One region of the Streptomyces sp. SID5464 genome, then DNA from elsewhere that is predicted to be linked to it. Evidence: riboswitches for the same ligand, from Rfam matches in the RefSeq annotation. Region 1 holds a riboswitch; each other region holds the start of a gene.
What was found. A riboswitch is a leader RNA that binds a small molecule or an ion and turns the genes downstream of it on or off. The one in region 1 is predicted to bind cyclic di-AMP.
Positions count from the first base shown of each region.

Region 1 (3,265 bases):
GTCGCCTGCGACGTGGTGACGACCTGCCTGGGCCAGGCCGGCGCGGCCGCTTCGGTGCTGCTGGCGGCGGGCACGCCCGGCAAGCGATCCGTGCTGCCGGACGCGCGGGTGGTGATCCATCAGCCCGCCCTGCCCGAGCCGGTCCGCGGACAGGCCAGCGATCTGGCGATCCAGGCCGACGAGTTGACACGCATCCGGACCCGCATGGAGGAGATGCTCGCACGGCACACGGGGCGCACCCGGGAGCAGGTGAGCGCGGACATCGAGCGCGACAAGGTCCTCACCGCCCAGGAGGCGGTGGAGTACGGCCTGGTGGACCGGATCATCCCCAACCGCAAGGCCACCCTGGCCCCGCCGACCGGAGAGTGAGCCGCCGGTGCTCCCACCCGAACTGCCGCCGCTGCCCGCGCTGACACGCGCCGAGGCGGAGTTGATCGACCGTTACCTGGAGGTCGTCGATCTGCTCGGCCGGATCAACCCGGCGCTGCCCGGCGACACCTATCGCGGACTGCGCGCCGCCCAGGCCCTGGTCGGCAAGGCGACCGCGCTGCGTGACGCACTGACGCTGATGCACCAGCGGGGCGAGACGGAGCTGCACGCCGGCACCCTCGGCCGGGCACTGCGGGTGCTGGACGGCGAGCGGCGCACGGCCCGCGTCACCCTGCCCCCCGAGTCCGTCAGTTGACGCCGCCTCACCGGCCCGGACACCCGCCCTGTCGACGGAGCGCCCGGGCCTGAGTCGAAACGGGCCGAACGACGTACCCCTGTTCGGAGTAGACGAGAGTCCTTTTTTCGGGCCCTCACAGTTGCGCAACGCGCGTGACCGAAGGGCGGAATGGGACATTCCATCGCTGGTCCGACGGCCAGTGGGCCTGTGGACCGTGGCTCGAACACAGACGTGTCCACCCGAACGGGTGAGTGGTGAGTAACAACACAAATCCCCGGTTCCGTTGGGATTTCGGGACAACCATGAGCCAAGATCCCGTCTGACGACAAGCCCCCGCCGCAGCGGCGGGGCGGTCCGGGCGGACGCCGAGTCCTGCCGCCGCCCGGATGACCGGTCGACAGGAGTGGATCGGCAGGAGTGGAGGACCCAAGCACGACGGGTCGCCGGGACGGTCACGCCATGACCGGGTCCGAGCAGCCCTTGGGGTGAAGCCGCGTCAGCGGCCGGGCAACTTCGCCAGCCCGAATCCGACAGGTCATCCTTCACAGGCGGCTGACGAAGGGTTGCGCATGACTGCGCTCAATCGTGTCCCGTCGCTCATGGTCCGGGCCGGTACGGCCTCGGCCCTCACCATCGCCGCCGTGGGCGGCTCGATCGTGGCTCCCGGCTTCTCCTCCGAGGCGGCGGCAGCCACACCGGCGACCAAGGCACTCCAGATAGCGGCCTCGAAGAAGGGATCGCCCTACAAGTACGGGGCCACCGGCCCGCACAGGTTCGACTGCTCGGGTCTCACGCTGTACTCGTTCAAGAAGGCGGGCAAGAAGCTCCCCCGCACGGCCGCCCAGCAGTACAACAAGACGCGCCACATCTCCGCCAAGAACCGCAAAGCCGGAGACCTGGTGTTCTTCCACTCGGGCAGCAGCGTGTACCACGTCGGTATCTACGCGGGTAAAAACAAGCTCTGGCACGCCCCCAAGAGCGGGGACGTGGTGCGGCTGCAGAAGATCTGGACCAAGAGCGTCTGGTACGGACGCGTGAGGTGATCCGCCCGGCGTGCGGCGGCGTCCCTGACGCGCCGCCGCACGCCGGGGCGTGACACGGCCTCAAGTGGTTACCCGTCCCCCATGGCCGAGCACCGTCCCTGCACCGCGCGCGGCGAGACTCCGCTGCAACGCGCCGACCGGAACTTCGTCGAGCTGCTCCAGGAGCTCCGGGTCACCCAGACGGGCGTACAGATCCTCTTCGCGTTCCTGCTGTCGCTCGCGTTCACCTCGCGCTTCACGTCCCTCGACACGGTCCAGCGCGTCACCTACGTCATCACGCTGCTGCTGGCGGTCCTGGCCGCGGCCCTGTTCACCGCGCCGGCCGCGCTGCACCGCTCGCTCTTCCAGCAGGGCGCCAAGCCGCGCATCGTGCAGGTCTCCTCACGACTGGCCACCACCGGTCTGATCGTTCTGGTGTTCGCCTTCAGCGGTTCGGTCCTGCTGGTGGTCGATGTGACGACCAGTCGGGCCGGCGGCATCGCCGCGGGCGCGGCGACGTTCCTGGTCTGCGTCGGTCTGTGGGGGCTGCTCCCCCGGCTGGTGCGGCGAGCGGGGCTGCGCGACGAGACGCAGGGCAGCCCCGGACGGCCGCAAGCCACCAGCGAGGAGCCTGCGTCCCGGGGTCCCGTCCGGATCCCCGCACCGCCGCGCGGCACGATCAGGCAGCCCTCAGGGGTTCGAGAAGGAGCAGCACGCCGAGAAGCGTCAGCGCGGCCCCGGTGACCCCCTCGACGGCCCGCGCGGCACGCGGCTCCCGCAGCCGGCGGCCGAGTCGGTCCACCAGCAGCGCCACGGCCGGGAACCACAGCAGGGCGAGGACCACCACGATCAGCGCCAGCAGCAGCGTCCGGGGCAGCGCGGGACCGCTCGCGGGCACGAACTGCGGCAGCAGGCTGAGGAAGGTGATGGGCGCCTTCGGGTTCAGGGCGTTCGTGACGAAGCCCTGCCGCAAGGGACGCACGGCGGACGAAGCGGTCCCCGTGGTTTCGGCGACCACGGCACGGTGCCCGCGCAGTGACCACAGCGTCCGCGCTCCCAGGTACAGGACGTAGCCGCCGCCCAGCAGCTGGAGCGCCCGGAACAGCGCGGGCACGGCGGCCAGGACCGCGGCGACCCCCGCAACGGCCAGCGCGGTGTGCAGGAGCAGCCCGCCCGCGATGCCGAGCGCGCAGGCCACGCCGGCCCGGCGGGAGACCAGGGCGTTGCGCACGACCACCGTGAAGTCGGCGCCCGGCATCGCGACCATGCCCGCCGCCACCCCGGTGAAGGCGATGAGTTGTGCGTCCATGCGGCCAGCCTGCCGGACCAGGGCCTTCAGCAGGTATGTCGAATATCCTGAGGAAGCCTTAAGCATCGCTTTGGTCTGTGGAGGTCAGCGGCATGTACGACCCGACCCGGCTCGCGGCTCTGGTCGCCGTCGCGGAGGCCGGGTCCATCACCCGGGCGGCCGAGCGCCTCGGTTACACCCCGCCCGCGCTCTCCCAGCAACTGGCCAAGCTGGAGCGGGAGGCCGGCTCGGCGCTGCTGGTCCGGCATCACCGCGGGGCGCGGCTGA
Region 1 is NZ_WWIQ01000075.1:98,962-102,226, forward strand. Features, by position in the region: gene GTY47_RS36725 (ATP-dependent Clp protease proteolytic subunit) at 1-369, shown strand, start outside; gene GTY47_RS36730 (hypothetical protein) at 377-685, shown strand; cyclic di-AMP (ydaO/yuaA leader) riboswitch at 1,021-1,233, shown strand; gene GTY47_RS36735 (C40 family peptidase) at 1,237-1,710, shown strand; gene GTY47_RS36740 (DUF6328 family protein) at 1,792-2,433, shown strand; gene GTY47_RS36745 (LysE family translocator) at 2,369-2,998, opposite strand; gene GTY47_RS36750 (LysR family transcriptional regulator) at 3,091-3,265, shown strand, end outside.

Region 2 (3,265 bases), on a different contig from region 1:
TCATGCACTTGAAGCCGTTGCGCTGGGCCAGCTCGACGGCGTCCAGGGTCTCGGTGAGCGAACCGATCTGGTTGACCTTGACCAGGAGCGCGTTGGCCGCGCCCTCCTCGATGCCGCGGGCCAGGCGCTCGGGGTTGGTGACGAACAGGTCGTCGCCGACGAGCTGGACCTTGTCACCGAGCTTGTCGGTGATGGTCTTCCAGCCCTCCCAGTCGTCCTCGAACAGCGGGTCCTCGATGGAGACGAGCGGGTACGCGTCGACGAGCTCCGCGTAGTACTCGGTCATCTCGGCCGCCGAGCGCTCCTTGCCCTCGAAGGTGTAGACGCCGTCCTTGTAGAACTCGGACGCGGCGACGTCGAGGGCGAGGGCGATCTGCTCGCCGGGGGTGTAGCCGGCCTCGTTGATCGCCTCGAGGATGAGGTCGAGGGCCTCGCGGTTGGAGCCGAGGTTCGGGGCGAAGCCGCCCTCGTCGCCGAGGCCGGTGGCCAGGCCCTTGGACTTCAGGACCTTCTTCAGCGTGTGGTAGACCTCGGCGCCCCAGCGCAGGGCCTCGGAGAAGGACTCCGCGCCGATCGGGGCGATCATGAACTCCTGGATGTCCACGTTGGAGTCGGCGTGCGAGCCGCCGTTCAGGATGTTCATCATCGGCACCGGCAGCAGGTGCGCGTTCGGGCCGCCCAGGTAGCGGAACAGCGGCAGGTCGCTGGCCTCGGAGGCGGCGTGGGCGACGGCGAGCGAGACGCCGAGGATGGCGTTGGCGCCGAGGGAGCCCTTGTTGTCGGTGGCGTCCAGGTCGAACATCGCCTGGTCGATCAGGCGCTGCTCGGTGGCGTCGTAGCCGACCAGCTCCGGGCCGATCTGCTCGATGACCGCGAGGACGGCCTTCTCCACACCCTTGCCGAGGTAGCGGTTCGAGTCGCCGTCGCGCAGCTCGATGGCCTCGAAGGCGCCCGTGGAGGCGCCGGACGGGACGGCGGCACGACCGGTGCTGCCGTCGTCGAGGCCGACCTCGACCTCGACCGTGGGGTTGCCTCGGGAGTCCAGGATTTCCCGGGCTACGACGACGTCGATGGACGGCACGAGCATCTCCTTCTTCATGTGACGCGGGTACGCGGGCCGCGTGGACCCGGCGAGGCGCGGGCCGCGGTGGCTCGCGACATGAGCCTAACCGGCTCCGGGCGATCGGCCACCGGGTCGCCCACCCCATGGACAGAACCGAGAGTAAATTGTTTCCGAACGGAACAAAGCCGGATCGCAAAGACCGGCAGAAAAAACCCCGCCCCGGTGCGTACGGGGGACGACGCACCGGGGCGGGGGCCCGTGGGGACCGGGGGGCCGCCGCTTACTTCAGGTGCAGCTGCTGGCCCGGGTAGATCAGGTTGGCGTCCGTGATGATGTCCTTGTTCAGCTCGAACAGCTTCTCCCAGCCGCCCTTGACCTTGTGCTCGGTCGCGATCGAGCTGAGGGTGTCGCCCTTGACGACCTTGTACTCGCCGTCACCCTTCTTGACCTTCTTGCCGGTCGGGGTGGTGACGGTCTTCTGGCTCTTCTGGGTCTGCGCCGGGCGCTCCTCGGAGCGGGAGGCCGGCTGCTGCTCGGTCTGGCGGGTCTCCGTGGAACCGCTGCTCTGCGCGGAGCCGCCGCTGTAGCCGGCGCTCGACAGACCCTTGCCGCAGACCGGCCAGGCACCCTTGCCCTGGCTCGCGAGGACCTTCTCGGCGATCTCGATCTGCTGCTCCTTGGTGGCCTGGTCGGCGGTGGAGGCGTACTTGGTGCCGCCGTAGCCGGACCAGGTGGAGGCGGAGAACTGCAGACCGCCGTAGTAGCCGTTGCCGGTGTTGATGGACCAGTTGCCGCCGGACTCGCACTGGGCGACGGCGTCCCACTCGGAGGCGGTGGCGGCGGAGGCGTTGCCGGCCGCCATCAGCGGGGCGGCGACGGCGGCACCGGTGACACCGGCGATGGCGATGACCCGAGAGGCCTTGGACGGACGGCGGTGCGTGCCCTTGCCGGAAAACAGCATGGAGAGATCCCCTCACCGACGCCTGCGAGGTGAGCTGTCGGGTTCGGGCCGGTTGAGTTGCCCGGCCGCGTCCCTCCCGGGACACGGCTTCACCCCAAGCCGGAGCCCTGCCGTCGAGTTGCCTCAACCGCCGGGCCCGGCACTTACCTTGGGTCCCCCGCTCCTGCCTACGGCGCTTGACGCGACGACTGTTCCCGTGCGGCCGCTGGCAGGATTCGGCGTTGCGGCAGCCGGGGCTCGCGGTGGCGAGCGGTCATGACCGTAGACACGCGATCCGCGGAATTTCAAAGACGATCAGGGCTTCTGAGATCTATCTCTCACCGCGCTTATAAGGGACATTCGGCGCGAACGGTGACGTGAACTCGCACGGTTTCGGGGTGACTTCCGCCGCCGTTTCCGGACTGCCCCACCGGCTACTCGTCGTCCGCTTCGACCCTTACCGTGAGCTTCTGACCGGGGCGGATGAGGTTCGGGTCGGCGCCGACGGCCGTCTCGTTCCCGGCGTAGAGCGCGTGCCACCCGCCGCTGAGGTCAAGGGAGTTCGCGATGGACCAGAGGCTGTCGCCGGGGCGGACGGTGTAGGAGCCGTCCGTCGCCTCCCGAGAGGCCTCGCCGCCGCGCGAGGCGTGCCGTCCGGCGGCTCCGGACGTACGGCCGTCCTCGGCCCCGGTGTCCTCGTCGGCGCTGGGGCCGCGGTGGCGGCCGGAGGCGCTGTCGGTTCCGGTTCCGGAGAGCGCCGAAGAGCCGTCGCCCTGCCGGGACTTGTCGGGTTCGTCACTCTCGGCGGCGGTCGACGGGGAGCTGCCGGACTCCTGGTCCTGCGACTGGTCCCGCGTCGAGGAATCGGCAGAATCGGATGACTTGTCGGACTTGGCGGTGTCACCCTCCGAGGTCGACTGCCCGTCAGGGGACGACGATGGGGACGGAGACGACGAAGAGGGCGAAGAAGACGAAGAGGATGACCCGGACGACTCGGATGACTCGGAGGAGTCGAGCAGTCCGGGTGAGTCCGTCGGAGCGGACGAGTCGGAGGAGCTGGACGAGTCGGACGTGCCCGAGTCCTTGTCCTGCTGGAGGCCGGAGAGCAGCCCGCAGGTGCGCCACGCACCGACCCCCTGGTCGGCGAGGATTCTCTCGGCCACGGCTATCTGCTGGGAGCGGCTGGCCAGGTCGGCGCTCGGGGCGTAGTCGAGACCGCCGTGGTTCTCCCAGTCCTCCTGGGACAACGCGAGGCCGCCGAA
Region 2 is NZ_WWIQ01000009.1:54,567-57,831, reverse strand. Features, by position in the region: gene eno (phosphopyruvate hydratase) at 1-1,081, opposite strand, end outside; gene GTY47_RS08670 (transglycosylase family protein) at 1,344-2,024, opposite strand; cyclic di-AMP (ydaO/yuaA leader) riboswitch at 2,029-2,209, opposite strand; gene GTY47_RS08665 (transglycosylase family protein) at 2,438-3,265, opposite strand, start outside.
Region 2: it holds a riboswitch for cyclic di-AMP, as region 1 does, so the genes downstream of both, GTY47_RS08670 (transglycosylase family protein) here and GTY47_RS36735 (C40 family peptidase) in region 1, are expected to answer to the same signal.

Region 3 (3,265 bases), on a different contig from region 1:
CACCGAGTTCGACATCTCCGAGGAGCAGCAGCGGGCGCTCGCCGAGCGGGCCGCCGCCATGGGCGTCGAGCTGTTCGTGGTCGACGACGGCTGGTTCGGGACGCGCACCAGCGACCGGGCCGGACTCGGCGACTGGACCCCCAACCCCGACCGTTTCCCGGGCGGCCTCAAGCCGCTCGCCGAGCACGTGCACGGCCTCGGTATGCAGTTCGGGATCTGGGTCGAGCCGGAGATGGTCAACCCGGACAGCGACCTGTACCGCGCGCACCCGGACTGGGTGCAGTACCAACCGGGACGAAAGCGGACGGAGTTCCGCAATCAACTCGTACTGAACCTCGCCCGTGTGGACGTTCAGGAGTACCTCTGGGAGCAGCTCGACGGGCTCCTCTCCAGCGCCCCGATCGACTACGTCAAGTGGGACTTCAACCGCTGCTTCACCGACGCCGGCTGGCCGGACGACCCCTACCCGCAGCGTCTGTGGGTCGACCACGTCCGTGCCCTGTACGCCCTGCTGGACCGGCTGCGGGCCGCACACCCCGGGGTGGCCTTCGAGTCCTGCTCGGGCGGCGGCGGCCGGATCGACCTCGGCGTGCTCGGCCGCACGGACCAGGTGTGGACCTCGGACAACACCGACCCGCTCGACCGGCTCGCCATCCAGCACGGCTTCAGCCAGATCCATCCGGCCCGGGTCATGGCCGCCTGGGTCACCGACAGCCCGAACGCCATGCTCAACCAGCGCGCCAGCTCACTGCGGTTCCGGTTCGTCAGCGCCATGGCCGGGGTGCTCGGGGTCGGCGGCGACCTCACGAAGTGGACGGAGCGGGAACTCGCCGAGGCGCGGGACTGGGTGGAGCTGTACAAGGAGATCCGGCCGGTGGTGCAGCGCGGCGAGCTGCACCGGCTGCGCCCGCCGGAGGGTGGCCTGAGTGCCGTGCAGTACGTGCTCGGCGACGAGAGCGTCGTCCTCGCCTGGCTCCAGGCGCAGCGCTACGGCGAGCCCGTTCCGGCGCTCCGGCTGCGGGGCCTGGACCCCTCGGCGTCGTACGAATGCCTCAAAACGGGCGAAGTTCACCGAGGTGCCGTGCTGCTCCACCACGGGCTGCGGGTCGGTCTGCGCGGGGATCTGGACGCCACCGTCGTCCGACTTAAGCGCAAGTAGTCGTTCTGTCCGAATAGAGAGCGCTTCGGTTATTTAGGCATAACGTGCCCCGGTCGTAAAGGAGATGAGGCCGGGGTGCGTGAGCATCGTCATATTCGTGACGATGTGTTGTTGCCATGTGCACGTAATTCCCGCGTCATTCAGGGATATTGAGGGAAGTGATTGATCGGTAATCCACGCTCCGTGACGGAAAATGTGCCGGTGCGTCAAGAAAAACGCCGTCACAGGCAACCGCACGCTTGTCCCTTTGCGTCCTGGTCGCTTACGTTCCACACCAATCCGGACGGACGCCTAATCCTGCCGCCGCCCGGAGCCCGCACACACTGACCCGACGTACGGCAGGAGCGGGGGACCCACAGGTAAGACGCCTGTTCCGGTTCCCGGAACGGCTTGGGGTTAAGCCGCGCCTCGGCGTGGCCGGGCATCTCCAGTCCGAACCCGACAGCTCACCTCGCAGGCGACGGAGAGGAATTCGCCATGCCCGCGAAGGGTAAGCACCGCCGCCCGAAGAACCAGCGTTTCACCCGCTCCATCGCCATCGCCGGAACCGGCGGGGCCGCTCTCGCTCTTCCGCTCATGGGAGCCGCCGGCGCCCACGCCGCCACTCCGCAGTCGGCTCCGGAAAAGGCCGTCCAGTCCGCTCCGGCCGCCGAGAAGAAGGCCGCCGAAAAGGCCACGGGCGTTCGCACGTACACCGTGCGGGCCGGTGACTATCTGGCGAAGATCGCCGACGAGCAGAACGTCGACGGCGGCTGGAAGAAGCTCTACGCGGACAACCGTGACGCCGTCGGCGACGACCCGTCGCTGATCCACCCGGGCCTGAAGCTGTCGATCGGCAAGAAGGCGGCGGCGAGCGAGTCCAAGTCCTCGGCCCCGGCGAAGCCCTCGGCGTCCAAGTCCTCCGCCTCCGAGTCGTCCTCGAAGCCGGCCGCCGCCAAGCCGGCCGCCGCGGCCTCCAGCGGCTTCACCCTCCCGGTGGAGGGCGCCACCGTCGGCACCCCCTACCACATGTCCGGCAGCATGTGGTCCAGCGGCTACCACACCGGTGTCGACTTCGTCGTCCCGACCGGCACCTCGCTCAAGGCCGTCGGCGCGGGCACGGTCGTCTCCGCCGGCTGGGGCGGCGCGTACGGCAACCAGGTCGTCATCAAGCTGAACGACGGCTTCTACGCGCAGTACGCCCACCTGTCCCAGCTCTCCGTCTCGGCCGGCCAGACCGTGACCGCCGGGCAGCAGATAGGCCTGTCCGGTGCCACCGGCAACGTGACCGGACCGCACCTGCACTTCGAGATCCGCACCACGCCGGACTACGGCTCGGACGTGGACCCGGTCGCCTACCTGCGCTCGCACGGCGTCTCCGTCGGCTGACCGACCGCACGACCACCTGCCTGACACGCGACCGAAGGCCGGACCCCGACCCCCGGGTCCGGCCTTCGGCGTGCGTGGTGCGCCCTTCCGGTCGCCTCAAGGGATCGACAGCGGGCGGCAGTTGGGACACAGTGATCCCGTCCGGAGCGCAAGCGCTTTCTAGAGCCTTCCAGACGGATCCCGAAGGAGATGTGTCCCGTGCCGACCACCCGCAGGGCGTTCGGAGCCCTGACCGCCGGAGCCGCCCTGGCGGCGCTCGCCCCGACGGGGGCCGCGTACGCCGCCCCCCGGCGCCGCCGTCTCATCGCCCACGACGACTTCTGCCACGGCCTCGGCCAGTGGGCCACCGAACTCCAGGACGGCGGGACGGTCACCGCCTCCCGTGGCGTCCTTGAGATCGACGTACCGAGCGGCGCGACCGTCTGGTTCAGACGGCGGCTCGAAGGCCCGTACGTCCTGGAGTACACCGCGACGCCTGTGTCGGAGGGCGGGGCCAACGACCGCGTCTCGGACCTCAACAACTTCTGGAACGCGACCGACGTCCGCTCCCCGGACGATCTCTTCGCCACCCCGCGTGGTGGGGCGCTGGCGGAGTACGACCACCTGACGACGTACTACGCCGGTTACGGGGCGAACCACAACACCACGACCCGGCTGCGGCGGTATGTCGGCGAGCCCGGTGTCCGGCCCCTGGTCTACGACTACACCGAGCCGCTGCTGGTGCCGGGTGAGCCGAAC
Region 3 is NZ_WWIQ01000054.1:6,541-9,805, forward strand. Features, by position in the region: gene GTY47_RS26055 (alpha-galactosidase) at 1-1,159, shown strand, start outside; cyclic di-AMP (ydaO/yuaA leader) riboswitch at 1,471-1,632, shown strand; gene GTY47_RS26060 (LysM peptidoglycan-binding domain-containing M23 family metallopeptidase) at 1,637-2,527, shown strand; gene GTY47_RS26065 (DUF6250 domain-containing protein) at 2,726-3,265, shown strand, end outside.
Region 3: it holds a riboswitch for cyclic di-AMP, as region 1 does, so the genes downstream of both, GTY47_RS26060 (LysM peptidoglycan-binding domain-containing M23 family metallopeptidase) here and GTY47_RS36735 (C40 family peptidase) in region 1, are expected to answer to the same signal.